DNA from 4 places in the Clostridium sp. LXY-7 genome. Region 2 is predicted to be linked to each of the others. Evidence: riboswitches for the same ligand, from Rfam matches in the RefSeq annotation. Region 2 holds a riboswitch; each other region holds the start of a gene.

Region 1 (7,722 bases), on a different contig from region 2:
TTGAAAGAGCCTATGAAATTTTTGAAAGACAAGTAACTCAAGGGGTCAAAAGTGGAGTAGATTTAATATTAATTGAGACTATGACAGATTTATATGAGGCTAAAGCTGCTGTCCTTGCAGCTAAAGAAAACTCCAACTTACCTGTATTTTGTACCATGAGTTTTGAGAAAAATGGAAGAACCTTTACTGGTTGCAGTCCCTCTGCCATGGTCATGGTACTTCAAGGGCTTGGAGTAGATGCCCTTGGTATAAACTGCTCCTTAGGACCCAGAGATATTGAGCCTATCCTTGATGAAATCTTGTCATTTTCAAAAATCCCCGTTATGGTTCAAGCCAATGCAGGGCTTCCACGGGTGGTAGAAGGTAAAACTATCTTCGACGTATCCTCTAAGGAATTCGCCATTTATGGACGTAGATTTATTAAAAAAGGTGTTTCCATAATTGGGGGATGCTGTGGTACTACCGACGATTATATAAGAGATTTGTCAGGGGCAGTTAAAGATGTAAAGCAAACTCTCTTAGAATGTAGTCCCTTAAATGCTGTATGTACTCCTTCAGAAACTGTCTTTATTAATGGAGTAAAAGTAATAGGAGAAAGAATTAATCCCACAGGAAAAAAACTATTTAAGGAAGCCTTAAGAAAGGGAGACATTGATTATATTTTAAGAGAAGCTATAGCTCAAGTAGAGGCAGGGGCGGATATTTTAGATGTAAATGTAGGGCTTCCTGATATAAATGAAGAAGAGATAATAGTAAAAATAATTAAAGAACTACAATCCATATTAAATACACCTCTTCAAATAGATTCTACCAATGCTGCGGTTATAGAAAAGGGCTTAAGAGTTTATAACGGTAAGGCTATTGTAAATTCAGTGAATGGGGAAGAAAAGGTATTAGATAGTATTCTACCCATAGTAAAAAAATATGGAGCTGCAGTGGTGGGATTGACTTTAGATGAAAAGGGAATACCAAATACTGCGGAAGAGAGATTTAAAATTGCAGAAAGAATTGTAAAAAAGGCACAGGCGTATGGAATAGATAAGAGTGATGTTTATATCGACTGTCTAACTCTCACTGCGGCAGCTCAACAAAAAGAGATCAATGAGACCTTAAAAGCACTTACTATGGTAAAGGAAAAACTAGGCGTTAAAACCTTGCTTGGAGTTTCTAATGTATCCTTTGGATTACCTAATAGAGAGCTGATTAACAGGACATTTTTGGCTAACAGTTTATATGCAGGTCTAGATTTACCAATAATAAATCCATTAGATAAAAGCATGATGGATACAATAAAAGCCTTTCAAGTACTTTCTAATGAAGATATTGGAGCCACTGAATATGTAAAAAATTATAATAGTGGAGATAAGGAGATATCAAAGAGCACTACTTCAAAGGAAGTAGTGGAGAGTAATCTCTATGAGGTGATAATAAAAGGCACAAAGGAACACGCTAAAGCCCTTACAAAGCTGCTTTTATCCAACAAAGAGCCTTTAGAAATTATCAATGAGAGCATAATACCTGCTTTAGATTTTGTTGGAGATAAATATGAAAAGGGGAAAATATTTCTTCCACAGCTTATACAATCGGCGGAGGTAGTAAAATCATCCTTTGAAATAATTAAAGAAAGTTTAAAAGAGGATAAAAATATTAATATTCTAAAGGATAAGGTGATTTTAGCCACTGTAAAAGGAGATATTCATGATATCGGGAAAAATATAGTAAAAGTATTATTAGAGAACTATGGCTATGAGGTTATAGATTTGGGTAAAGATGTGTCAAAGGAAGAAATAGTAGAAACTGCACTAAAATATAATGTGAAACTAATAGGACTTAGTGCGCTTATGACTACTACAGTGAAGAATATGGAAGAAACTATTGTTGATTTGAAAAAATCCTGTAATAACTGCGTAGTAATGGTAGGAGGAGCAGTATTAAATAGTGAATATGCCCTTAACATAGGGGCAGATTTTTATGCAAAGGATGCTAAGGAGTCAGTAAAAATTGCTAAAGAGGTACTAGGATAGTATTTAAAGACCTATAGTCATAAGTAATAGAAAGTCAGAAAACAATAAGTTTAGAAAAAATTAAGAATTTTTAACATGAAATTTTAATAATTGTATTTTATACTAAAATAATGAAGTAAATTAAAATAATGGGAGAGGTTTTAGTATGGGTACAATAAAATTTCTAATAGAATATATTAAATCACCAAGAACTATAGGCGCCATAGCTCCGAGTTCTAAAAAGCTTGCAGAGAAGATGGTTAGCTCCATAGATTTTGACAGTGCAGAATGTATAATAGAATACGGTCCTGGAACTGGAATATTTACAGACAAGCTAGTAAAGGAGAAAAAAGAACATACAATGTTGATATTACTGGAATATAATGAAAATTTCTGTGAAAAATTAAAGAAAAAGTACATTGATTTTAATAATATTATAGTAGTAAACGATTCTGCAGAAAATATAGATAAATATTTAAAACAATATAAATTTGAAAAAGCAGATTATATAGTTTCAGGATTACCCTTTACTAGTTTGCCTAAAGATGTTTCTAACAACATATTAAACAAAACTAGGGACGTATTAAAGCAAGAAGGCTTATTTATAACTTTTCAATATACTCTATTTAAAAAGGAGTATATTAATACTTATTTTAGAGACATAAGTTTAGAGAAAGTTATTGTTAATGTACCTCCAGCTTATGTATTAAAATGTAAAAATACTTAATTAGATTTAAACCTCCTCTTGAATTAAACTAATGGAAGAGATATACTCAGATTGGTGAGATATTTTAAAAGTATGTGTTTCAACTTCGATAATTATTAGAAAATTTTGAATTCTAAAAATTTCTATTAAGTTGTAATTGGAAAATTTAATATATCAGATAGAGGTACAAAGCTTTAAATGCTTTGTTTAAAAGGGAAATAAGTGAAAATCTTATACGGTCCCGCCGCTGTAATGGGGAGAAGCTTCTTAACAGATGCCACTGATTTATATTGGGAAGGCTGAAGCAACTATGAACCAGAGTCAGAAGACCTGCCTTTATTGATACACTAATTACTCTACGGTTGATGGGGGGTGTCATAAAAAGATAGCTATATAAAAGCGTTATTTATTGTACTTTTATATAGGTTTTATCTGTACGGTTTTATGCCTCTTAACTCTTGAGTTAAGAGGTTTTCTTCTTTTTGGGCAATATATTTCATAATCAAATACAGAATATCAATGGAGGGATTTTTATGAGTAAAAAAATTAAGGAATTTATGTTAATCAATCTAGGAATTATCATGGTAGCATGTGGAATGTACTTTTTTTTAATGACTAATAATTTAGCTATAGGGGGAGCTAATGGATTAGCTCTAGTTATTAATTACTTTATTCCTAATATTTCAGTGGGGACTATAATGATAATTATAAATATAGTGCTTTTTATAGTAGCATTCATTTTTATCGGAAGTAATTTTGGTATTAAAACCATATACTCTAGCTTTGGAGTATCTTTTATGGTGTTAATTTTAGAGAAAACAGTAAATTTGACACATTCAATTACAGGGGATCTATTTTTGGAACTTGTCTTTGGAATCTTAATATCTGGTGCGGGCATGGGAATTGTATTTAATCAAGATGCTTCTACTGGAGGCACAGATATCATAGCCAAGATTTTAAATAAATTTTTTCATATTGATTTAGGAAAGGGTGTATTGTTATCAGATTTGAGCATCACTGTAGCTGCAGCCTTTGCTTTTGGACCAAAGCTATCCATGTATGCAATGCTAGGAGTAATCATAAATGGATTTGTCATAGATTCAGTTATAGAGGGAATTAACATTTCTAAGGAAGTTACTATAATCAGTGATGAATATGATAAAATTAACAATTTTATCATCAAGGATTTAAATAAGGGATCCACCTTCTACAATGGAAAAGGCGGCTTTACAAATAAGGAAAAGAATATAATTGTGGTACTTATAGGAAGAAGAGAGTTTGCAAAATTAAAGCGTTATATCAATGAAACAGATAAAGAGGCCTTTGTAACAGTAAATAATGTATATGAGGTATTTGGTTACGGGTTTAAAAGTATTACTCACTAATTAGAGGAGGTGTATTATGGAGAAGGATAAATGTTATGTTGGACATTCTATAGAAGATAAAAGGATAAATCAGATGAAAGAAAAGCTATATGACATTAGCGGTATGGTCATAAAAGATGAATCTATGGTTCAGGTTTTAAGGAGTGCTACAAAAATTTCAAAAACAGATATCACAGCATTGATTTTGGGGGAGACTGGAGTAGGCAAGGAGGGAATTGCAAAGTACATTCATTATAATAGCTCAAGAAAGGACAAGTCCTTTATAACAATAAACTGTGGAGCAATACCAGAGAGTCTTATCGAATCTGAGCTTTTTGGCTATGAGCCAGGAGCTTTTACAGGAGCTAACAAAGGAGGAAAAATAGGACTATTTCAATTAGCAGATGGAGGTACCATATTTTTAGATGAGGCAGGAGAGCTTCCTTTAACCACCCAAGTTAAGCTTTTAAGAGTGCTTCAAGAAAAGCAAATCGAAAAGGTTGGTGGCACAGAGTCACTTTCTATAGATATAAGAATAATTGCAGCTACCAATAAAGATTTAAAGGAATTAATAAATATGAAGCTATTTAGAGAAGATTTATATTATAGGCTTAGTGTATTTCCTATAGAAATACCTCCTTTAAGAAAGCGAAAAGAGGATATTTCACTACTTATAGAACATTTTACAGAGAGCATAAATAAGAAATATAATTCTAAATGTAGCTTTAGTGAAGATACCTTAGAATATCTTTATAACTATGAATGGCCAGGAAATGTTAGAGAGCTTAGAAATGTTATAGAAAGACAAATTATAATTAACGAAAATACCATGGTACAAGAAAGTAGTTTACCACAGGAGATTAGCAATACAAGAGTGGAACAGGATTACATACTTAGCATAAGTAACTATTCCATAAAGGGATATAGTTTAAGGGAAATTATGGACAGGGTGGAAATGGAGATTATAACAGATGCTTTAACAAGATATGGAAATATAAAGATTGCAGCAAAAGCCTTAAAAATAGATCCATCAACCCTAATTAGGAAGAGACAAAAATATATGAGGATTAGATCAGAAAATGATTTTAAATAAATAAATTTTTCACATGCAATGCTGCATAGTTGCATTATTGCATATCACCGTGGAGAGTGTTGATAAATATAGGGTTTATATCATATAGCATACAATTATTGCAATTTTTCAGTGATAATTTTAGGCTATATGATTTTTTTTATTGAAAGAATTGAGGGGAATAGGGAGTTTGTACAGATATTAAAAATTGGCATGGAAGTTGCTATTAATATTATTAGATAAATGAAAGGGAGGAATTTTTATGGGATTAATGACTAGAGAAGAATATATAGAAAGTTTGAGGAAGCTAAAAACTAAGGTTTATCTATTTGGGAAATTAGTAGAAAATCCAGTGGATCATCCAATGATTAGACCATCCCTAAATTCAGTGGCTATGACCTATGAATTAGCACAACATGATGAATATTCAGAGGTTATGACAGCCACATCAAATCTCACAGGGAAAAAAATAAATAGGTTTTGCCACATTCATCAAAGTGCTGAAGACTTAATAAATAAAGTAAAAATGCAGAGATTATGTGGTCAAAAAACTGCTTCTTGCTTTCAGCGTTGTGTAGGTATGGATGCTTTTAATGCAGTTTATAGCACTACTTTTGAAATTGATCAGGCATGTGGAACTAATTATCATAAAAAATTTAAAGAATATATGTTATATGTTCAAGAAAATGATTTAGTGGTGGATGGAGCCATGACAGATCCAAAAGGAGATAGAGGGTTATCTCCAAGCAACCAGTCAGATCCTGATTTATATCTTAGAGTAGTGGAGAGAAGAGAAGATGGAATAGTAGTAAGGGGAGCAAAGGCTCATCAAACTGGAATGATAAATTCTCATGAAATACTTGTTATGCCAACCATAGCTATGGGGCCAGAGGATGTGGATTGGGCAGTGGCATTTTCTGTACCAGTAGATACAGAAGGGATATTTAGTATATATGGACGTCAATCCTGCGATACAAGAAAAATTGAAGAAGATGCTGACATAGATATTGGAAATTCAAATTTTGGAGGCCATGAAACTTTAACTATTTTTGAGGATGTTTTTGTACCTAATGAAAGAATCTTCTTAAATGGAGAAACTGAATTTGCAGGAATGTTAGTAGAAAGGTTTGCAGGTTATCATAGACAAAGCTATGGCGGATGTAAAGTTGGTGTAGGAGATGTGCTTATTGGAGCTGCAGCCACAGCAGCAGATTACAATGGTGCAAACAAAGCATCTCACATAAAGGATAAGCTTATAGAGATGATTCATTTGAATGAAACCCTATATAGCTGTGGGATAGCATGCTCTTCTGAAGGGCACAAAACAAAATCTGGAAACTATCAAATAGATTTATTACTTGCCAATGTATGTAAGCAAAATATAACTAGATTTCCTTATGAAATAGCTAGATTAGCAGAAGATATTGCAGGAGGATTAATGGTAACTATGCCTTCAGAAAAAGATCTTAGAGATCCCAAAATAGGTCCTTATGTAGAAAAGTATTTAAAAGGTGTTGCAAGTGTATCGACTGAAGACAGAATGAGGATTTTAAGGCTTATAGAAAACATAACCTTAGGAACTGCAGCAGTAGGTTATAGAACAGAATCTATGCATGGAGCTGGTTCCCCTCAGGCACAGAGAATTATGATTTCAAGACAAGGAAAACTTGAGGATAAAAAGAATTTAGCTAAAAATATTGCGAAGATAAAAGAATAATTGAGAGCACAAGGAGAAAACAATGGATTGGAGAGAATTATATAAACAAAAAATTATATCTGCAAGCGAAGCAACAGAAAAAATTAAAAGTGGATATAGAGTTGTAATAGGCCATGCAGCTGGAGAACCTAAAGCAGTTATAGATGAAATGGTAAGGGATAGTGATAAGTTTTCAAATATAGAAATTGTTCACATGATAGGAATGGGTTCAGGTGGATATGTACAAGAGGAAAAGGAATTTAACTTTAAACATAATTCTCTTTTTGCTGGTCCATCCACAAGAGTTGCTATATCGGATGGAAGAGCTGATTTTACCCCTTGTTTCTTTTCAGAAATTCCTAGACTTTTTAGAGAAGAGTATTTAAAGGTAAATGTAGCAATAATTCAAGTTTCTACCCCCGATGAACATGGCTTCTTTAGCTTTGGTGTATCTAATGACTACACAAAACCAGCAGCAGAGTGTGCAGATATTGTCATAGCTGAAGTAAATCCTAATATGCCGAGAACTTTAGGAAATTCTTTTATTCATGTAAAAGATATTGATCATATAGTAGAAGTTAATTATCCCATAATGGAGATAAAACCTAGTGAAATTGGAGACGTCGAAAAAGCTATTGGTAAAAATTGTGCAGAGCTTATAGATGATGGTTCTACCCTTCAATTAGGAATTGGCTCAATTCCAGACGCGGTACTACTATTTTTAAAAGATAAAAAAGAATTAGGCATACATTCTGAGATGATTTCAGATGGAGTTTTAGAGTTAATTGAAGCAGGTGTAATCAATAACAAGAAAAAAACTCTTCATAAGGATAAGATGGTTGTGTCCTTTTTCATGGGAACAAAGAAATTCTATAACTTTA
Region 2 (7,722 bases):
GCTGTTCCTTCTCTAAACATATGAGTAAAAGTTTTATCATATAAAAGACTCTTCTCATAATCACAATCTATAAAGTCTCCTACTAATATTTGCGCACATTTTACTATATTTGCTTCTTTAACCTTTTCAGCTATATCATCAAGAGTCCCGATAATAATTCTTTGATCTTCCCATGTAGCTCTTTCTACTACAGCTATATTCACATTTCTGCCATACCCTTTTCTTAATTTAGCTACTACCTTATCAATCATACTTATAGATAGGAATATAGCCATAGATGCACCTATAGATGCTAATCTTTCTAAATCTTCTGTTTCTGGAACTGGAGTTCTTCCTTCAACTCTTGTTAATATTACTGTTTGAGTTACTGATGGAAGAGTGAATTCCTTTTTAATAGCTGCTGCAGCTGCACTGAAAGAACTTACTCCTGGAATTACTTCATAATTTATATTCATTTTATCAAGCTCATCCATTTGCTCCTTTATGGCTCCATAAATAGCAGGATCTCCAGTATGAAGTCTTACTACCATTTTACCTTCTTTTTCAGCCTTATCCATAACCTCTAAAACTTGCTCTAAACTCATGGATGCTGAATTATGTATTTCACAGTCTTCTTTACAAAAATCTAAATGCTCTTTACTTACAAGTGAGCCTGCATATATTACCACATTTGCCTTTTGCAATGTATCTCTACCTTTTATTGTTATTAAATCAACATTTCCTGGACCTGCTCCTATAAAATAAACCATTGTGATATCCTCCTATTTATTTAACATTATATATTAAATACTAATGTTAAGCTCTATTAGCTATAATTAGTGACATGTATTCATTGTTGTTAAGTATCTCTTCTCTATTTTTTAATATCTCTTGCCCTTCTCTTCCGGCTCTTTTTATATACACATAGTTAAAACCCTTTTTATCTAATACATTAAGTACTTCTTCTTCTCTTTTATAAACCTTCATTATTACCACATATTTTTCATCTTTAATATCTTGAACTCTACTTGCTGGTAAAATTAATAATGGTTCATCTCCAATAACCAATGGAGTTTGTGCAAGGCTTGCTGAAGCACAGAAGGATGTTATTCCTGGTACTGTCTCAACCTCAAAGCCATGTTCCTCTATATACTTCAGTAAATATATATAAGTACTATATACAAATGGATCTCCAAGGGTTAAAAATGCTATATTTTTTCCTTCTTTTAGCTTCTCTTCAATAGCCTTGAAAGCTTCATATATTTTTTCCTCTTGGTCTTCTCCTCCCATGGGGAACTGTTTTATCATAATTTCTTGTTTTTCAGATATATAATCCTCAGCAATACCCAGCGCTATACTAGTACCGCCCTTCATTGCACTTGGTGAAACTATTACATCACATTTTTCTATGGTTTTAATAGCCTTTATTGTTAAAAGCTCCTTATCTCCTGGACCTACACCTACTCCATATAACTTTGCCATATATTTCACTCCTTAACTTTTACTTCTCTGCTTCAACTATAAATATTGGATTATATCCGAACAACATATAGCTCTGCCCTCTAGTTTTGCTAACTCCTACTTGAGTACAGCTAATCTTAAACTCTAGTTCTTTCAAAGTGTTCATAGCTTTATATACATTATCTAGGGTTATGAAATTTAACACCATTTTTCCACCCTCATGTAACTTTAAACTATAATTCTTAATTATTCCTTCTAGGTTTCCGCCACTTCCACCTATAAATATGCTATGAAACTTTTCTTCTATATTATCTAATATTTCCATAGCATCTCCTTCAACTATTTCCAAGTTGTGGCACCCAAATTTCTCCTTATTCTTATGCGCTATTTCTAAGGCTTCTTTATCTCTCTCTATAGCAATAACTTTACCTTTGGTACATATCTTGCATCCTTGTATACCAATTGTACCCGTACCTGCACCAATATCTAATAGGTTTGAATCTTCTTCTAAATTTAATTTAGCTATACTAAGAATTCTTATATCCTCTTTAGTCATAGGACAATTTCCTCTAATAAATTCTTCATCTTTTATAAACTTCATCTAAGCTTCCTCCACTATAAAAACACTTAAGGATGTAAATTCTCCCTTAGATATTTCCAAAGGATTTCCTATAGTTATTTTTTCATCTTCATAGGATAGATTTTCTCCTACATAAACTTTACAGTTTATATTTCCTTCTAAAAGCTTCTCAGCTAAAATCTTTGGAGAATTAGTCTTATCCGTTAAAAAAACACACGTTTTGTTTTTACTAACTATACTTAAAAAATCTGCTTCTCTTCCATGAACACTTCCTAAAAAAGCTCCTTGCCAGCTTTTACCTAGTTTACACATAAGATATTGAAAAGAGCTGATTCCTGGAATTATCTCTACTTTATCTTTATTTAAATTTCTCTTTATATATTCAGTCACTCCATAAAAACATGGGTCTCCTGAAGCTATTACAGCAATGTCTTTATCTTTATTTTTCTCTACATTATCTAATATATCACTTAAAGTTTTAATAGCTATTTTATTATTGTCTATGAAATCAATACTTTCTAAAGCTCTAGAAAAACCCATTACTAAATCAGCATTTTCTAAGGTTTTTAAAGCTTTAGGAAGTATATAATCACTACTACCAGGCCCTAATCCAACTATATATATCAAACATTTCACCCACTTTATTCTGCAGTAGCTAGTATTTTAGGATCTGTAGCTCCCCAATACATTACTGCATTACATTTAATTGCATCATAGCTATAGGCTTCCATTCTCTTTTTAACCTTTTTAACTATACTTTGATATATCTCCTTATAATCATCACCAAGAGCTTTTATGGCTCCTTCAGTGGTCTTCTCCATATATATTCTTTCTATTACTTCCTTTGGTGCACCTAATAGTGCAAGCTCTAGTGCTATTACCTCTAATCTTACGTCACACACTCTACTATGAGTATTAAAACATCCTGCCGATACCTTACATAGTTTACCTATATGACCAATTATTAAAATCTCCTCTACTTTACACTCTATACAGTATTCTATTGCAAGACCTACGAAATTAGATATAATAGCCACTTGCTCTTCTCCATATCCCATTTGTTCTGCAACCTTTTCTCCCATGTTTCCAAAAGCTAAGATAAGTTTTTTATGTTTTAGCGCTTTTTGGGTAATCTCTATTTTTATGGATTCCTTAATGGAATCTTCTGACATCGGATATACTATTCCTGTAGTCCCTAAAATAGAAATGCCTCCAATTATATTTAATCTAGGATTAAAGGTTTTTTTAGCTATTTCTTCTCCTTTAGGTACAAAAATAGTTATTGATACCCCTTTATCCTTAGGAAGCACTTCAGCAACGCTTTGTTCAATCATAACTCTAGGCACAGGATTTATAGCTGGTTCTCCTTTACTTATATAAAGTCCCTCACCCATAACAACTCCTACACCTTTTCCACCCTTTAGCACATATCCATGATCTAATTTCTCAGCTCTCGCCCATATGCTAAGGCCATGAGTTGCGTCTATATCATCTCCACCATCTTTTATAATGGAGCATTCAACATAATCCTCTTCAATTACTACTTTATTTATTTTTAAATCTAGGGTTATACCCTTAGGTGTAGTAATTTGAATTTCTTCTATAACCGTTCCTGTATAAAGCATGAATGTTGCTGCCTTCGCAGCCCCTGCTGCGCAGGAACCTGTAGTATATCCACATCTTAATTTTTTCCCATTACTATTAACATATAAATTTAACATAATTATCCCTTCTTTATCTTTCCACTAACATGTACATAAGAGCATTTACTATAGCCGCTGCCACAGCACTTCCACCTTTTCTTCCTCTAACTGTCATCATTGGCACATTTTCAAGCTTTTCTATTTCCTCTTTAGATTCAGCTGCTCCAACAAAGCCTATAGGTGCTCCAATTATGAACTTCGCATTAGATTTTCCTGCTTCAATCAATTCCTTAAGTTTAAATAACGCTGTTGGTGCATTTCCAAATACGAAGAACTCTACTCCATCTTCTACAGCTTTCTCAACTGCTGCCATAGAACGAGTTATTCCTTTTTCTTTAGCAATTTCAGCTACATCTTTTTCAGCCACATAACAAACTACCTTACAGTTTAATTTCTCTAGTGCCTTTTTATTAATTCCTGAAAGAGCCATATTAGTGTCAGTATAAATAGTAATACCTTTTTTAAGAGTTTCTAAGGCAGCATCAATAGCTCCTTCTCTCATATAAACAAGATTTTTATATTCAAAATCCGCTGTAGTATGAATAACTCTTTTTATTATTGAAAGTTCTCTATTATCAAAATTATGAGGACCCATCTCTTCTCCAATAATTTCGAAACTCTTTTTTTCTATATCCATTGGCATTTTTATATAATCCATTTTTTATCTCCTTCTTACTTATGCTAAAGATAATAGCTATTTGTTTCTTTACGCTTATTCAACTAAACTTTTTAAAAACTCTATATTTGAAAAGAAATGAACATGACCGTAAGCTGCTAAGGTATTTCTTTTAACATATCCACAATTCCATTGCTTTTTACTTCCATCATAAACCTGCTTCTCTAAAGCATAAACTTGTTCTTCCTGTAGTTCTACTAAGGATTTATGGAATTCATGGCAGTTTATTTTAGTACCTACTGAAATCATTGTATTTTTCTTTTTTACTTTAATTGATGCATATCCAAAATTATTTAATCTCTTAGTCATATATGACTTTCCTTTTAAAAATCCAACCATCTCTACCCCCTCTATGCTTTCAGTAAGGTACATCAACCCTCCACATTCCGCATAGCATTTTAACCCATCATTTAGAGCTTCATTAATACTTTTAAGCATAGACTTATTAGCACTCAACTCTTCTCTAAACACTTCAGGATACCCACCTCCTATATATAGAAAGTCTATATTTTCTGGAAGCTTCTCATCTATTAGGGGGCTAAAATATTGTATGTTACCTAATTGCTCTAAAAGTTCTAAATTTTCTTTATAATAGAAGCTAAAAGCCTTATCATAAGCTACTGCAATATTTAGTCCTTTATTTTTAAGTAAAAACTTATTTTCTGAATGTTGCGCTTCACATTCTTTAAATACTTTTAAAATTTCATCTATATCTACATACTTCTCTAAAAGTTCACTACATAGTTCTAATTTTTCTTCTAAATCCTCTACTTCACTGCTTTGTACAAGTCCTAAATGTCTGCTCTTTAAGCTCAATCTTTCATCTTTAGGTACATATCCAAAAACCTTAGTATTACAATTTTTTTCTACACAAAGCTTTAGTAATTTATAGTAACCTTCTGCGATATTATTTAGAATTACTCCTCTTATATCTATATCTTCATATTCCATAAGCCCTTTAATCTCTGCACAAAGAGTAGCAGCCTGAGCCTTAGGTGACAATACAAGGATTACTGGTATCTTTAAAACCTTCGATACATGTGCTGTGGAATAGCTACTATCTATTCCCTTACCATCATAAAGTCCCATAACCCCTTCAATAACACCAAGATCACCTTGACCTCTAGCATAACTTTCAACTACACCTTCTTCTCCCATAAGAAACAAATCTAAATTTCTTGAAGCAACTCCAGTCACTGTTTTATGGAAAGCAGGATCAATATAATCAGGTCCTACTTTATATCCCTGTACAACATATCCTCTTTTTCTAAGAGCTTTCATAAGTGCTAAAGTTATGGTAGTCTTTCCTCCACCACTACTATTAGACGAAATTATTATACTTTTCATATAATCACATCCTATACTTTTACCTATAACTGTAAGGAATATTTTCTTATATAGTTTTTTTTGTATCACCCAAATGGAGATATTTACCATCTATTACATCTTGAACGTGGTCTATATATATTTTTCTAAACTTTTCTATTTCTCCTAGTCCATGAAGATAAACTTCTGTCTGTATTCCATTCTCATTCAAAATAGTTTTCCATGAATCTTCTTCATCAGAGGCCATATCATTTGTAGCATGGTCTCCAGCAACTAACATTAATGGAGCTAACTTAACTTCTTTTACCTTATCCTTTTTAAGCATTTCTATCATTTTTTCTATAGTTGGATATCCTTCAACAGTTCCCACATAAACATTATCTATATGCACATATTTAAATACACTCTGAAGACTCACAAAACATGCATTAGATGGGTGATTACTTCCATGTCCCATAAATAGCATTGTCTTATACTCTGGTATTATTTCTTTTATAGATTCAATGAATATCTCATAATCATTTGGAGTTTCTTCTCCTCCTTGAAAGTGTAGTGCTGGTCTTCCAACCTTTATAGATTTAAATTTATTTTCTGTTCTAAACTTATCAACTACTAATCTTACATATTGAAATTCTTCTCCTGGAATAATATGTAGCGGTTGAACTATAACCTCTTCATAACCTTCCTTATAAAGTTCCTCTAATGCTTCTTCTGGAGTTGGAACTATTATTCCATCTCTTTTCTTTAATTTATTGATAATCATATGAGCAGTAAATGCTCTTTTAACATAATACTCCTTAAAAGTATCTCTTATCTCATTTTCTATTTTTTCTATAGTTAGTTCTAAAGTCTCCTTATATGTCGTACCAAAACTAACAACTAAAATTGCCTTTTTCATCCTCAAACTCCTCCCAAATTATGTAACCACCCCAGGGGTCGTAACAATTTTTCCCAATAAAAAACCTCTACCATTAGAGGTAGAGGTTAAAGTTATCTTTAACTATAAACATAATTTATTAGCATAATTTTATTATGCCGAAGCAACATTATGTATTTTACCTTCCCTCCGAAGTATTAGCTTCAAGTTTTAAGGCAGGTCTCCTGACTCACGGTTCATCCTTATCTTGTCTTCCCAGATATTAATCCAGTGACTTATAAGATTCGTCGCCGTTTACAGTAGCGGGGGCTGTAGTGGATTTAAACCACTTTCCCTATTAAACATAATGTACCCAAAACTACATATATTCTATTTTACTTATTTATTATATACTAACCAATAACTTATTTCAACGGAAAATTTTTATTATCAATATATTAGCATTTATACTATACTTATGATATAACTTATTTACTTTTAAATTTATAATGTAGGATACAAAATAATCTTACAAATTTAAATTTATCCTAATTTATAAATATTTTTAATTCCTGATAAACACTATATATTTATATATTTTTAACCGTGTATAAATATATAAATTATGATAAGTATATTTTAATTAATGAAAGGATTTAACTTATGTGTTATGTATATATTCTAAAATGTAGCGATAATACCTTATATACTGGTTGGACTAATGACTTAGGAAAAAGACTCTTAACTCATAATAATGGAAAGGGCGCTAAATATACTCGATGTAGATTACCTGTAGAAATAATTTATCATGAAGAATTCCAAGACAAGTCATCCGCTCTTAAAAGAGAGCACGAAATAAAAAAGCTTTCCAGAACCGAAAAGCTTTCTCTTATAAATATTCTACCTTAGAATCTGAAATACAAATTTCATAGAGAGTGAGTGTGTGTAAATTAATCTGTGTATACTTTATATAAGTTCTCACTCTAGTTATATATTTTTACTATTTCTTATTACTCCCTTTGATATAGTATTCATCAAACATCTCCTTAGGCAAGAATAATCCTCCTGTTGTCCATGCTATATGAGTTGCACCTTCTATGTTTATATCTTCTATATGGTTTTCTGCCATTCTCTTTAATCC
Region 3 (7,722 bases), on a different contig from region 2:
TTGACTATACCTGCACGCTCACTGAATACTATGCCTAGTGCTGCAATCATTATAGGTGTAGCCATACGTATATCTGAAGCCAAAAAGCTGGTAATTGTCTCTATCATATGCCTGCCCCCTCATTTACATTTTCAGACTTAGCAATACTTTCTAATGACGACTTTTTCCTCTTATTCCAATAAAAAAGTGCTCGTCCAGCGAAGAACAATATAACCAATGCTTGAATTACAGAAGCTATAGAAGAATCCACCTTAACCAATGCCTGCATCTTAGCGGAACCGCTTTGTAACCCTCCGAAAAGTATTCCCGAAACGAATATTCCAATAGGATTATTGTTTCCAAGAAGTGCAACCGCTATCCCAGTGAATCCATAACTTACTGCAAATGAGGTTTGCATTAAGCGGTATTGAACTGCTATTATTTCAATTGAACCGCCAAGACCAGCAAATCCACCTGCCAAGAACATTGACATCAGTGTAGAACGTTTAATACTCATGCCAGCATAATTACCCGCTGTGGGATTAAGACCTACAACCCTAAGTTCATAGCCTCTTGTAGTTTTCCAAAGAAATATATAGTATAAAATGATAGCCAATATAACAATTATAAATCCTGCATGAAGTCTATAGCTACCTTCAAATAACCGTGGTAGCTGTGCAGTCTCAGCCATAACTGCCGTTTGTGGATAGGAACTTGATGCGCTATCCTTGATTGGGCCCGTAACAAAATAACTTATTATGTTTGTAGCAATATAATTAAGCATTATAGTTGTGATGAGCTCGCTGGCACCAAATTTAAGCTTGAGCCCTGCAACAATTAAGCTGTACAATGCCCCCCCCAGGAACCCTGCAAGCAAAGTAAGTGGCAGATGTACTATGGTTGGAAGACCAGAAAAGCTTACGCCCACAATCGCAGAACAAAGAGCACCAATTTTAAATTGCCCTTCAGCACCTAGGTTAATTATTCCACAACGCTTTGCAATTGCATAGCTTAGACCTGTAAACATAAAAGGAATTGCTTTAACCAATGTTTGGTCCCATGCAGCAAGTGTGCCAAATGCGCCTTTAATCATAACTCTGTAAGCCGCAACGGGATTACGTCCAGTTGCCACAATAACTATGCTGCCAAAAATCATGGCAGCAACTAAGGATATCACAGGAAAATATAGCTTCTTTAATAATTCAACGGATCTTCTTTTTACTATATACGATGTCATGACACTCCTCCTTTATATAGTCAAAATGTATATCTACGCTTAAGGGCAACCTATCAGATTGCCCTTGCACCTTTTACTTATTTCCCAAGGTCTATTTTTATTTCTCCTGATGCTAATTTTTCACAGATTGATTTAATCTTATCTTTAACTTCAGACGGAACATCACTGTAGTAATCACCAATATACACAACACCTTGTGCAACACCCATTTTTAAGACTTCGTTAGAGATTGTACCATCAATGTATGCCTTATAAGCAGCTTCATAAGCTATTGAAGTATCCTTTACAATAGCTACAACAGCAGCATCTGGAGCAACAGTTTCTTGATTCAATCCAGATCCAATTCCCTTTACTCCTGCTTCTTGAGCAGCTTCCATAACGCCTAAGGATGCCTGATTTGCCATAGGAGCCAAAGTGTCTGCTCCCTTACCTACCATTGCTTTTGCAGTTTCTTTTGCAGCACTTACATTGTCAAAAGAACCAGTGTTGGTCGAAATAACATTAATATTAGAGTTAACATATTTAACACCCTGCTGAAAGCCTTCACCGCCATTGATAATTGGATTGATTTCCAAACCGCCAACAAAACCAACCGTTCCGGATTTTGTAAGTAATGCTGCCAATGCCCCCATAAGGAAACCCTGCTCTGCATCTTGTATAGCAAAGGATGCTACATTATCTGCTGTAACGTTGGAGTTAATCATAAAAAACTGAGTGTTTGGATAATCTTTTGCAGTTGCTTTTCCTGCATCTGCATAGCTATTAGTGGACAAGAATATTACGTCATATCCCTCATCACCATAGGTTCGAATGCTGTCAGCGACAGAAGAAGCTGGAACATTCTCCACATATGCTACCTCTGCACCCATAGCCTTAATTTTTTTAAGACCTTCATAAGCTGTTGCATTCCAGCTCATATCGCTGATAGCACCTTCAAGAATAAGGGCAACACGAATCTTTTCTTTGTCCTTGTCATCAGCTTTACCATTGGACGAACAGCCTGTGAATACTGATAGAGCCATGACAAGAGACAATACTAACGCTAATAGTTTCTTCATTATTATTCACCTCTCTATTTTTTACATTTTATATCTAATCATCAGTAGATGATTAAGCCAAATTATAGCTTGTATAATAATCTAGATGGCTCCAATGAAATATATAGCTTTAACTAAATATATCCCTAATTGATTAGTTAATCAGAAAATGTAATTTATATTTAATTATACCATAAAAAGGTATAATAACAATAATTCTAAGATAAATATTTTAAATATTCTAAATATTTTGTAAATATTAGAATCATCATACATTAATAATAAGAGAAAAAAATAGTACTGAATTTCAGTACTATTTTTTTCTCTTATTATTATTTATTTCAACTATTTTTCCTATTATATAATCATATGCTTTTTCTGAGTGAGGTATCATACAGTTAGTACAGTCCTTAATTCCTCCCTCAAGAAGTTTGCAATTCCCCCCACAATTTTCTGTAAAATAAAGTGGACAGTAGCAAAATAGACAATTAAACTTCTCTTCATTAGCTACTTTATGACATGGAAAATACTCGCAGTCTTTATGTTGAAAAAACTTATAGTTACAGCTCATACTTAGCATCTCCTTTTCTATTTTATAGTATTAATTTAAACAACTGGCACTTATAACCTATTATTCTGAATAGTATTTTAAAATAATGAGTATTTATAAATGCCTATGTTATAAGTTTACATTTTTAAATTTCTCTTCTAAAAAATATACAACTTAAGATTACCTTATAATAAAAATTAAACTCCCAACAGGGAGTTATACAATTTAAATATAGCCCTATTAAAACTCAAATAAAACTATATCTATTAGTATTTTCCCTCCGAAAATCTTATTATAATATAAGGCAGGTCTCCTGACTTGTATTTCATTCTCATCCTACCTTCCCAGAATTATTCCAGTGGCCTTTAAGACTTGTCCATGCTTACAGTAGCGCGGGCTGTAATGGATTTTCACCATTTTACCGTTTAATCACAATATAAGTCTAATATCTTTATTTACTTTTCATTCTAACTACATTCTTATTATAGTATATCATACCGTAATAAGAATGTACTCAATACATTAGTTCAATATTATTTCGCTTAAGTTTTAGAAAACTTAAAATACTTTATAGCTTTGTTTTAATATAATGTTGATTTTATAACTACATATTAAATCACAACCTAATCTAAAAATCTCTAATTTCTCCTGATACAATGGCTATTAAAGTTAGAAATTTATCTATAATAAATTCTATAACTCCCTCCATATTTTCACTATTATAATTATAATAAAATCTATCAATATTACCATTAATATTAAATCTAACCTTTAATCTCTCTAAAACATTATCTATTTTCTCAAGTGCCTCTTTTTTAGATAACATTTCTTGTTTAAGTTCATCAATTAAATTGGTGTATATGGAAACTAATGAATTCAATTCCTTATCTTTATCCATATTATAAAGATTATTTGTAAATCTAGCTTTCGTAAGTATTGATATGTTCTGTTTTTCAACTATTTCCGATGCAATAATTACATATTTCTCCCATATATTTTCTTCATATCTACTAATCTGGTTTTCCATAAATAAATTGTACGTCATCACTCTACTTACCTCCTATTCTCTATAATATTAATAATTGATATTTATTTATGTAGAATTGCAGATTTTCTTAATTATAATAGTTTTTATAAATTGTTATTTAGATGACTTATCTAAATAACAAAAACCGAAAGCTATATACTTCGTTATATATCCTAACCTATAAGAATCTATTCCTATTGCTTAAGATTATTCTATAATATAAAAAACTCCCAATAATGGGAGTTTATTATATGCTAACATAAAGTATTCATACAATACTTTTTTATAATAGCAATGCTATTTTCCCACCGAAAACTATGCTGAAGATATTAGGCAGGTCTCCTGACTTGCATTTCATACTTATCCTACCTTCCCAGAATACTCCAGTGGTTTTTAGGATTTGTCCATGCTTACAGTAGCGGGGGCTGCAATGGATTTTCACCATTTTCCCTATTAATTCCTAGTGGAACCTAATACTTATTATATTTAATTTCATAATCATTATATTATATTCTCTTACATATTTCAATATTATTGAATACTCAAAGATAAATAATTTTGTACCTTTAACAATTTATAAATTTTACTCTATGCTAAATTCCCAATCTCCATTTATTAAATAATTTGCAGAAGTAATATTAAATTTTAAGGTGTTTTTATTAGGTTTATCTAAATCTATAATTACTTTATCAATAACCTCTTTTTCATTATATTCACTTCCATAACCTGAAAAATCTCCCTTCATATTGAATAGCGTACCTATCGATGATATCTTAAACTGTGTCAATATTCTATTAGGCTTATTATTAATTAACTTAAAACTTAATATATAGTTAGTTGTTACATCCTTCTTTTCTCCCCAAATTATCGGTTCTTCGTCATTTCCAAGCCTATGTCCTTGAAGTATTTTTATGGTTCCATCTTCAATCTTTATCTCTTTATTAATATCTATCTTCTCTCCTGGCTTTGGAACCTTTATTTTTATTTCTTCATTAGCTAAACCCTCATTTCTCATTTCTATAGTAACCTGTGGCAATATTATTTTATAAGGCTTTACTAGCCCCTCTATATTAAATTGCATATGATTATTTCTATCATTATGAAATAATCTTTCTCCCTTTACCTGAGTTCCCATACTATCTCTAAGATAAATACCTTCATTCTTTTGATTAAACTCATCTCCATAGTAAACAATTTGCTCTCCCTCTTTATTTGGAGTAATGAAGTTTACATCCAATATATGATCTGCTTCCTTTACTACGGCAGTTATACTAATATTCTCCTTTGTATCTGTCGGTCCAAGGCTACTGTAATCTGAAACTCCTTCAATTTTCTCTAACTCAGCTTCAAAGGTTATTAATTTCTTATTATCTAAATAGGCATTTACAGTTATTTTATCGCCCTCATTATAACTGGTGATATCTGAATAACTATACCAAAAGCTTCCTCCTTCTCCTCCTCCTGCTGAGGAATTATTTCCACTTTTAAATCCATTTTCTCCTAAAATTACTTCACTTTCTGTAATTTTTCCCTTAGATGTTACAATTTTAGCATTACAATTATTATTTGAAGTATCCATAACTAAATCCTCTAGGGTAATTTTACTCCCTTCCACCACTTGCTCTAATGGATTCTTTAGAGAGTAAATACTACCTTCTGAAGAGACTACCCCTCCACGCTGAGGTATAAACTTATAGATTAAATCATACTTGGCAAGTACTACTGTGGAAAGCATTCCAATAATTATTATTGCTGCAATAAGAGTCTTTTTAATAGAAAAAGAAAAGTGCTTTTTATAATTTTTATGTGCCTTTATATTTTCTTTCCTATAAGACTTATTACCATATTCCTCATTACTCTTTTTTATATTTAATTTTTCAAATATTCTATTCTGAATATTATCTATTTGATCACTATTTAGAGGAGTTTCTAACTCAGTTATATCTAACTCTATATCATCTATCTGTAAATCATCTTCTATAATCTTATCTATTAATTCAAACATATCTTTTTCCTTCATTAAATAACCTCCTCCTTATATATATTTCTAATATACTGCCTGCATCTATATAACCTATTTTCTACAGCTGCAGCTGTAACACCAAACTTATTAGCAATCTCCTTAACTTCGTAGTACATAAAATACCTTAAATAAAAATAAGTTCTATCCGGCTCTTTAAATTCATTTATAATTTTTACTATTCCTCTCAACTGCATCCTATCATAAACTCTATCCTCTAAATTCTTTTCATCACTTTGTATATCAACTTCTTCTACGAACGCCTGTATATTGTTATCTTTTTCTAATTTCCTTTTATAATCTAAAGCCTTATACTTAGCTTTTATTAATATAAAGGTGTATAATTTTCCTTTTTCTTCGTTAAAATTATCAATATCATTAATCACTGCTATAAAACTATCACTAACGCACTCTTCCACATCTTCTTCTGTTCCTATGCTGCCTATAATTCTCTTTATTAGATGATATACATAGTTAGAATGATCTTGTATCAACTTAGAAATAGCTTCTTCATCTCTATTTTTTACTTTCTCTATAAGCTTCTTATTCATGCTAATCCCCCTTTCACCTATAACTACGTACAATATTTATCACATCTCTCAGAATATTTTATAATCTCTTTAATATTATTACTTTAATTTGCTCTTCCACTTAATATTATATTAAAATAGGCTTTGTTTTAAATGATTGTTGATTTTAGAACTATATTAAAATAAGGCCCTAAACTAAAAATAAATGCATAAATAAAAGCCTGCACATCATGTACAAGCTTTATGAATAGATATAAATCTATGTCTCTTTTTTAATATAATATTAATTTTGGATCTACCTATTAAGATGGATATAACCTTTTAATATTTAACTTGTTTTCTATTACGTATTAGGATATTTAATTCCGCTCCAATATACATTTTCTTTGCATATAGCTTTTTCTGAAAGTTCTACTCCTTCTAATGCCCACTTTTTAAATTCCATAAATCCAGTTCTATCTACAATATAACCCACATGTTCTTTTCCGCCTGGAGCTTCTCTATCAATATATTGTTCCACATATTTATAAGTATTTAATATAATTTTAATTATGCTCTCTTCATCTACCCATATAATGAAATCCTCAGCTAGTCTTGGGTTCTTTTTACCAGTTCTACCCATTATTGCTAATCTGTAATATTTTTCTTCACTCCTTGTCCATGCTCCTGTTGGACAATTCATGACACATTCTCCACAGCCTATACATTTATCATGGTCTCTAACAATTTTAAAATTTTCTATTCTTATAGCTCCTGTTGCTTTTCTCTTACAATTCTTAACACAGGCTCCACAGGATACACATCTATCTCTATCATATTGCGGCTCTGTCATTCCTATAATCCCAAAATCATGCATCCTTGCCTTTATACAATCATTAGGACATCCTGTTAAGGCAACTTTAAAATGTAAATCATTAGGGAATATAGCCTTTTCAATTTTCTTTGCAAAATTAGTAGTATTATAATTTCCATAAGGACATACATTATTTCCTATACAAGCAGATACATTTCTGGTTCCAGCTGAAGTATAGCCTTTTCCTGATATTTCTTGATTTATCTCTAATCCTTCAATTATTGGTTGAAGTAATGTATTTATCTCAGGTATATCTACCATATCTATATCAGGTATTTCAAAGCCTTGTCTTGCAGTTAAATGAACAGTTCCGTTTCCATATTTATCAGCTATTTCTTGAATAATACCCAAATATTCAGCTTTTAAATATCCACCTGGTACTCTTATTCTTGAAGCGGCTAACCCTCTTTTTTTAGTAATCCTAAAAGCATTCTTTTTTAATTTTTTAGTATTAATGTCCATTTTTCTCCTCCTTTCTAATCTATTAGA
Region 4 (7,722 bases), on a different contig from region 2:
CTTATTACCTAAGTTCTGTACAAACAAAACTTAGGTAATTTCCACATTATGGTTTCCCGAAATAAGTCTAGTAGGCTTAGCCTAAAATATTGGAATCTAAAAGAATATTACTGATAATAATGACAGGTAATTGTATACAATTATAAGCTTTGTATTTGTATGATTAGTATTATCTTAAATTTTCTTGTGTATAATAGGCTATCCCTATTGCTCCTGGACCTACATGAGCACCTATTACTGGTCCTATATCTTGTATTAAAATTTCCACATTTAAGAGTTCCTTAACTTTATTAGCTAAAACTCTTCCCTCTTCTTCACAATTGATATGATGTATTATTATTTGTCCTAGTCCTTTTAATTTTATATCCTCATAAGTCTTATCTATCATTTTATTTATAGCTCTTTGTTTTGTTCTTACCTTCTCATATACAGTAGTTTTTCCATTCTCTACAGTTAGTATTGGTACTATTTGAAGCACTTTTCCTAATAACGCGGCAGCACTTCCTATTCTTCCACCTTTTTTTAAATACTCTAAAGTGCTTGGTATAAATAAAAATCTACTTTTTTTTATCATATTATTAGCTATATGAACCACATCTTCAAAAGAATTACCTTCTTGTGCAGCCTTAGCTGTTTCTATAACACAGTATCCCATTTGCATACAATTAGTTTGAGAATCTATCATCTCTATCTTTGCCTTTGGATATTTTTCTAATAACATTTCCTTTATAACCGTATTAGCACTAGAATAAGTTCCACTCATATCTGAAGATATAAAAATTCCTATTACATCATGGCCTTCTTTTATTTGATTTTCAAAAACCTCATATAAATCTGCTACACTTGGCTGAGAAGAAGTTGGAATACTATCTAGCGTTTCAACTTTTCTATAAAAAAACTTATTGTCTATTTCTGTTTCTTTATAACTATTATTCTCTAATATAACACTTAAAGGTACTTCTGTAATATCATATTGACTTTTTATCTCCACAGGTATATAACTGGTACTATCTGTAATTATCTTAATACCCACTTTTACACCTCCAAATTTATTTTATAGATATTTCATATAATTCAAATTATAACAACTATTATACTTTAAAATACTATTTTATTTATATAAATTTTATGTTAATTACATTTATTAAAATATTGTACTACATAAAATTAAAAATAATGCTATTTCTATAATTTCATTATTAGCTCCCAATGTATCCCCTGATAGTCCACCGATTCTCCTTACACAGTATATATTAAATATAGACGAAATCACCATTGCTGCTACTATTAATAACAGTATGGTTTCTATTGAAAAAAACAAATTCCCTATGGCTACTGTTAATATAATACCTCCAATGAAATATATAATATTAGTATTTCCGATAAAAAGATTTCCTGTGCCATTCTTTTTAGCAGTCTTACCTATTAGGCTTAAATACACTAATGATAGCCTACTAATACATGGTACAACTATTATCATATAAGCTAAATCTTTAGTTCCTAAATAATATATTCCTACTATTTTAAATATTATTTCCATAATTAGTGCAATAACTCCAAAGGTTCCTACTCTACTATCCTTCATTATTTCTATAATTCGATCTTTACCTTTAAATGCAAAAAATCCATCACAGGTATCTCCAAGTCCATCCATATGAAGCCCTCCCGTAATAAATATTCCACTTAATACTGTTAGCACTGCAGCTATAGGTAATGGCAGAATCTGATAGCTACCCATAAAAACTAAATACTCTAAAGCTCCAATAATAGCTCCTACCACTGAAAAATATAAGGTCCCCTTTTTAAAATTATCTTGCTCACATTTAAGTGATATATTCACTGGGAGTCTAGTTATAAATTGAAAGACCAGTAAAAAATCATTAAATAACATCTTTCCTCTTCCTATGGCTCCAGCTACTATAATACCTACAATAATTCCTATATTTATTGCTATATTCATTTTCTATCTATCCTTTCATCTTCATAGGGCATCCGCAACACACTAAATACACTTCATCGCTCAAGCTTCCTACATGTTGATTTATAAATCCTTGCATATCTCTAAAAACTCTAGAAAGTCTTGATTCTGGAACCAATCCCCATCCTACTTCATTAGTTATGAGCACCAGCTCCTTATTTAAACTTCTACATGTATTTATAAGCAGAGTAAATTGTTCCTTTATATATGTACAAACCCTATCCACTTCTTCATCACTAACCTTATCATAGTCCCAATATTTATCAAACATTAAGTTTGTACTCATTATAGTTACACAATCTAAGAATATATTTTTTTCCTTATAGTTTTTTATTTTTTCGTGTAAATTTTCATATCCCTCTAAAGTCTTCCAATTTTGATTTCTACTATCTTTATGTTTTTGAATTCTATGTGCCATTTCCTCATCTGTAACTATAGCTGTAGCAACATATAATACATCATCAATTCCCTTATAAAGACTTTCTCCAAAGGTACTTTTTCCACTTCTACTTCCACCAGTAACCAAAGTAACCTTACTCATATTAACTCCTCCTTATTTTATATTCTTGTATTTTTTACAGTTGTTTTAAAGGATACCTTCAACTCTTATAAAATACAATCTCTCTAGTAGTAAAACTAAATTTATGACTTAACACATTCTATATTTCTAATGGAATAATACTATCAATATAAAAATATCCATGCTCTAATTTAATAATTGATAAATCACCATTACGTGATGAAAACCTCCAGTAATTATCTAAGTTTCCATCTAAAATGTAGCAATACATTGCTCTAATTACCCCTCCATGGGTGGCAATAAGTATATTTTCCAATTCTTTTTCCTGATTTTCTAGCTCCTTCATAAAACTTACTACTCTCTCATAAAATTCAATAAAACTCTCTCCCTTAGGAGGATTATGTAATTTCCAATCTCTAGTCCACATTTCATACTCTTCTTTATATGCTTCCTGTAGTTCATTAAAAGTTTTCCCTTCAAAATCTCCAAAATCTCTTTCATTTAATCTCTTATCTATGAATAAATCCCTTCCATTATATATATGTTCTAAGGTATCTTTTGCCCTTTGCTTTTCACTACAAAAGACCCGTTGAAATTTCATGCTCTCTAATTTTTTACCTAGTAAATTCCCCTGTTCTTCTCCTTTATGTGTAAGTTTGCAATCAATGGCTCCATAATAGGTTCTTTTTATATTTTCTTCTGTTTCTCCATGTCTTACTAAGTAAATATTCATCATTTACTCCTCTTCCCATAAATTTATATAATCATCCTTTACTACTCCTGAACTTTCAAATGACCCCATATTATGTGCTGTAAATAATGCACTCTCTATTATACTAAATGCTATAGGGCATCCTGTTCCTTCGCCTAATCTCATTCCTAAATTAAGCATAGGTTTTAGTCCTAGCTTCTGCAGTACGTATTCTGACCCTGGTTCCTTAGATAGGTGTGAAGCAATCATAAAATCTCTAGCTTTCTCACATAATTTGAAAGCACAAAGAGCTGCTGCAGAAGAAATTAACCCATCTATAACTATTGGTACTCTATGTGCAGCTCCTCCTAAAAACACACCACAAAGTCCAGCTATATCAAGTCCACCTACCTTACTGATTACATCTATTACATCATCCTTATTTGGAGAATTAATGTCTAAAACTTTTTTCACTATTCTTCTTTTATTTTCTAGAGCTTCCTCTGTCAATCCTGAACCTTTTCCAACTATTAAATCACTTTCTAAATCTGTTAAAGCACATATAACTGTTGCAGAAGTAGTAGTGTTGCCAACTCCCATCTCACCAGTTCCAATTAAGTCATAACCTTTCTTTACTAGCTCACTAACAATTTCGATTCCAACCTCTATTGCTTTTATAGCCTCTTCCCTTGACATAGCTGGTCCCTTTGCCATATTCTTAGTTCCATAATTAATTTTTTTATTTATTATACCTTCAACGTCAAAGTCTTTATCTACTCCAATATCCACCACTGTGAGATCAGTATTATAAAACTTACTTAAGTTACAAACTCCCGTGGTTCCTTTGATAAAATTTTCTGTAACAGTAGATGTAACTTCCTTAGGACAAGACGATATCCCCTCTTCAATGATACCATTATCACTACACATTATAACTATGTTTTTCTTATTTATACACTTAACCTCATTACCTCTTATACCATAAAGCTTAACAACTAAATCTTCTAATGTACCAAGGCTACCAATAGGCTTACAAAGATTGTTTAATACTCGCTTTCCTTCAATCATAGCCTCTTTATCTAATACTGAAATATTTTCTAATGTCTGCTCTAATAAACCCATATCATTTCCTCCATCCAAAATTTGTATCTACTCCTGGGGTCGTTCCAATTTATGGAATGACCCCAGGGGTGCTTCCATAAATTGAAAACACCCTTCCTAAGGAAGGGTGTTACAAGAATAATTTATACACTAAATATAATCTTTATTTAAATCATTCTGCCATCTACCATCCCTCCGTGGTATAAGCATAGCTTCAGGCAGGTCTCCTGACTAACGGCCTTAAAAGCTTATCCTTCCCAACAAAAATATATCAGTGGTTAAGGCTCTACATCCGTATACAGTAGCGGGGGCTGTAGTGGATTTTCACCACTTTCCCTATTCAACCATAAAATAAAACTTTTTCACAATCTTCATAAAGATTTTACTATATATGGCTTTATACTCTAAAGAGTACCATAAAACTAATTCTTATTTAATTATCTACCTTGTAAATTATATATTACAATAGAATTATATTCAAGTTGCTTATTTTTTATGTTTTAAGATGACATAGGTCTATAAACATAACAAAATAGGATAAGAAATAACTTTTGTATATGGTATGATATTATATTATTGTCCTAGGTAAATAAAATTAAGGGGGTATCAATATGGATTATATAGAATTAATTCAAAAAACCATAGATTACATTGATGAAAATATAAAAGAAGAAATAACTGTAGGTTCCTTGGCAAAAATTGCTGGTTTCTCAACCTATCACTACTACAAAATATTTAGTAGTTTTATAGGTTTATCAGTAATGGAATATATAACCCAGAGAAAACTTCAATTTGCCTTATTGGAACTTAATCAGGGATATAAAATAATTGATGTTGCTATGAATTATGGCTTTGATACCCATGCTGGTTTCACAAAAGCTTTTAAACGTTCTTTTGGTTATCCACCAAGTATCTATAGGATACATGCCCCAAAGGGTTTACCACCAAAAATAAATTTATATAAATCTAAAATAAATAAAACTGGAGGTATTATAATGCAACCTAAAATAATTGAGAAGCCCGCTTTTAAAGTTGTTGGCTATGAAATTAAAAATAATCTTAAAAATATACTTCACACAAGAGATATCCCTGCCTTTTGGTCTCAAAGAGGACTTGATACTAATTGGGAAGATAAGCTTTATACTGTTTTGAATCCGCCAAAGCATGGTGAATATTGTATTTGTATTAATACCAATGTAGATACAGATGATTTTTCTTGCTTATTATCTGTGGCTGTAGATAATTTCGATTTAGCTACTGAAGATATGTATAAATTAGAAGTTCCAATTGCAACCTATGCTGTATTTACCACTCCACCTGTAGATGATAAAGATTTCGTAGACTCTATACAAGGTACTTGGAAGTATATTTTAGAAGAATGGTTTCCTAATTCTCAATATGAAATTGATGATGATAAATTTGATTTTGAATACTACGATGAACATTGCCATCCATGGGAATACGAAAAAGTTACCATGGAAATATATATCCCTATAAAATTAAGAAAATAGAATTTATAAATGAAATGTGAAGCATTTTATTTTAGGTAAAGGCGCCGTAGGCATAGGTAAATACTCACTGCGTTCGTGGTAAGGCGTCACTTTGTGACATGTAAGGAGCAACCTATGGTTGTCCTTACCTAAATAAATTACTTCGTAACTTATTTATATTCTGCTCCTGCTCCAATCTTTGTCACTTGAACAGCTACCATTTCCTCATTATCACCATTTATAATTTCATGCCATTCTCCAGTAGGCACAAAAACTGTACTTCCCACATTTACATCAGAAATTTCTTCTCCTGATTTCATTTTCCCATTCCCCTTTAAGAAAAAGAAAATTTGTTCACCACTTGGATGTCTATGTATCTTTAATATTTGGCCTGGTTTAAAATAGTAAACTTCTGAGGTCATATCATTTCCTGCAAATACAGGCATCTTTGGCACTGCTGTATCATTGTATTGTACTAAGCTACCATCTAATAGATGTTTTTGATTTTTATCCATTGTAAGTTCCTCCTCTAATATAAAAGTATTTAAATACTCTTTACTATTGTTTCTTTACTAAATGGATACTATGTTATACTTTTCTTTATTATCTATAGCACTCTTAAAATTATTTGTATTTATTATAAGCTGCTCAATAGTTCTCATATTAAAATTTCACTGGCCTTATCACAAGATTTTCAAGATATACACTCCATATTACAGAATTTATATGTTATAATAATATGAAAATTATTATAATCATAGAAAGGATTGTATTAAATGGATAATTTTAAACATACTTTAATTAAGATGTTGAAATCTTATATATTATTATTTTCTGTATTATGTGCAGTATTTTTATTATTAACGAATTTAGTTCTTAAAAATTGGAGTATTAGTTTTATAATTACTTTAATTTTTGCTGCCTTGCTAATAGTTACTAATCTAATAATTATGCTACCTATAAAAAATCTTTCCCAAAAATTCACTACAGAAATTGAAGATATTAAAAAAGGAGATTTTACATCACTCATTAAATTAAAAGATCATAAATCTAATAAAACCTTTGATAAGCTAATTGACTCTACCAGCGAAATACTTTCTAACTTTAAAGAACTCATTGAACATTCTTTTTCCATAGGTAAAACTATTATATCTTCAACTAAACAAGTTCATAAAACTGCTGATGAATCTTTAATAGTGATGGAACATATCTCTAAAACTATTGAAGATATATCCTTAGGTGCTATGGACCAATCTTCTCAAAGTAATGCTTGCGAGTCGCTTATTGAAGCACTATCTTCTGAAATAGAAACTCTACATAGTAGCTCTAATGTTATTGTAGCTGAAACTACTAAAATAAATGATTTGAGTAAAACTGGAAGTGCGTCTTTAGATTTTCTTCGTAATAAAACTGAAGATACAGTTAAATCTACTGAACAAATTTCTATTGCTGTAGATAATCTTACAAATAAAATCAAAGATATTTCTGTATTTGTAGATTCTATAGAGAATATTGCTGATCAAACTAATTTACTTGCTCTTAATGCAGCTATAGAAGCTGCTCGTGCTGGAGATGCTGGCAAAGGATTTGGCGTAGTTGCTGATGAAATTAGAAAATTAGCAGATGAAAGCAGAAAGTCTACAGAAGAAATAAAAACATTAGTGGAAACTATAATAGCGGAATCATTACAGGCATCATCTGCTATGAGTGCCATGAATAAAGCTACTGATGAACAAACTAATGCAGTGGATAATACTGATAGTTCTTTTAAAGACATTACTTCTGCTATATCTTTTATCTTAGTTAAAATTAATCTTGCCTATGAATCAATAGTTAAAATTAATGAAGATAAAGAAGCTGTACTTAATGTTATACAAAATATAGCAGAAGTAGCAGAAACCACTGCTGCTTGCACTGAAGAAGTAGCAAGCACTACTGAAAC

The links. A riboswitch is a leader RNA that binds a small molecule or an ion and turns the genes downstream of it on or off. The one in region 2 is predicted to bind cobalamin.
Region 1: linked by a shared signal. The riboswitch ahead of ACI48Q_RS10080 (YitT family protein) and the one ahead of ACI48Q_RS14215 (sirohydrochlorin cobaltochelatase) in region 2 are both predicted to bind cobalamin.
Region 3: linked by a shared signal. The riboswitch ahead of ACI48Q_RS02175 (hypothetical protein) and the one ahead of ACI48Q_RS14215 (sirohydrochlorin cobaltochelatase) in region 2 are both predicted to bind cobalamin.
Region 4: linked by a shared signal. The riboswitch ahead of cobT (nicotinate-nucleotide--dimethylbenzimidazole phosphoribosyltransferase) and the one ahead of ACI48Q_RS14215 (sirohydrochlorin cobaltochelatase) in region 2 are both predicted to bind cobalamin.

What each region holds. Positions count from the first base shown of each region.
Region 1 is NZ_JBLLJL010000002.1:617,255-624,976, forward strand. Features, by position in the region: gene ACI48Q_RS10070 (homocysteine S-methyltransferase family protein) at 1-2,024, shown strand, start outside; gene ACI48Q_RS10075 (class I SAM-dependent methyltransferase) at 2,170-2,730, shown strand; cobalamin riboswitch at 2,875-3,060, shown strand; gene ACI48Q_RS10080 (YitT family protein) at 3,243-4,094, shown strand; gene ACI48Q_RS10085 (sigma-54 interaction domain-containing protein) at 4,111-5,166, shown strand; gene ACI48Q_RS10090 (4-hydroxyphenylacetate 3-hydroxylase family protein) at 5,408-6,862, shown strand; gene ACI48Q_RS10095 (acetyl-CoA hydrolase/transferase family protein) at 6,885-7,722, shown strand, end outside.
Region 2 is NZ_JBLLJL010000004.1:207,980-215,701, reverse strand. Features, by position in the region: gene cobM (precorrin-4 C(11)-methyltransferase) at 1-749, opposite strand, end outside; gene ACI48Q_RS14245 (cobalt-factor II C(20)-methyltransferase) at 796-1,461, opposite strand; gene cbiT (precorrin-6Y C5,15-methyltransferase (decarboxylating) subunit CbiT) at 1,481-2,041, opposite strand; gene cbiE (precorrin-6y C5,15-methyltransferase (decarboxylating) subunit CbiE) at 2,042-2,656, opposite strand; gene cbiD (cobalt-precorrin-5B (C(1))-methyltransferase CbiD) at 2,662-3,741, opposite strand; gene ACI48Q_RS14225 (precorrin-8X methylmutase) at 3,755-4,381, opposite strand; gene ACI48Q_RS14220 (cobyrinate a,c-diamide synthase) at 4,436-5,746, opposite strand; gene ACI48Q_RS14215 (sirohydrochlorin cobaltochelatase) at 5,793-6,623, opposite strand; cobalamin riboswitch at 6,800-6,973, opposite strand; gene ACI48Q_RS14210 (GIY-YIG nuclease family protein) at 7,245-7,490, shown strand; gene ACI48Q_RS14205 (D-serine ammonia-lyase) at 7,582-7,722, opposite strand, start outside.
Region 3 is NZ_JBLLJL010000001.1:449,804-457,525, reverse strand. Features, by position in the region: gene ACI48Q_RS02195 (ABC transporter permease) at 1-107, opposite strand, end outside; gene ACI48Q_RS02190 (ABC transporter permease) at 104-1,216, opposite strand; gene ACI48Q_RS02185 (BMP family protein) at 1,294-2,274, opposite strand; gene ACI48Q_RS02180 (cysteine-rich small domain-containing protein) at 2,567-2,824, opposite strand; cobalamin riboswitch at 3,090-3,264, opposite strand; gene ACI48Q_RS02175 (hypothetical protein) at 3,432-3,851, opposite strand; cobalamin riboswitch at 4,146-4,319, opposite strand; gene ACI48Q_RS02170 (hypothetical protein) at 4,414-5,850, opposite strand; gene ACI48Q_RS02165 (sigma-70 family RNA polymerase sigma factor) at 5,850-6,401, opposite strand; gene asrC (sulfite reductase subunit C) at 6,724-7,695, opposite strand; gene asrB (anaerobic sulfite reductase subunit AsrB) at 7,710-7,722, opposite strand, start outside.
Region 4 is NZ_JBLLJL010000001.1:814,398-822,119, reverse strand. Features, by position in the region: gene ACI48Q_RS03915 (DegV family protein) at 170-1,033, opposite strand; gene cobS (adenosylcobinamide-GDP ribazoletransferase) at 1,145-1,960, opposite strand; gene cobU (bifunctional adenosylcobinamide kinase/adenosylcobinamide-phosphate guanylyltransferase) at 1,968-2,519, opposite strand; gene cobC (alpha-ribazole phosphatase) at 2,638-3,231, opposite strand; gene cobT (nicotinate-nucleotide--dimethylbenzimidazole phosphoribosyltransferase) at 3,235-4,311, opposite strand; cobalamin riboswitch at 4,491-4,654, opposite strand; gene ACI48Q_RS03890 (AraC family transcriptional regulator) at 4,902-5,801, shown strand; gene ACI48Q_RS03885 (cupin domain-containing protein) at 5,951-6,295, opposite strand; gene ACI48Q_RS03880 (methyl-accepting chemotaxis protein) at 6,557-7,722, shown strand, end outside.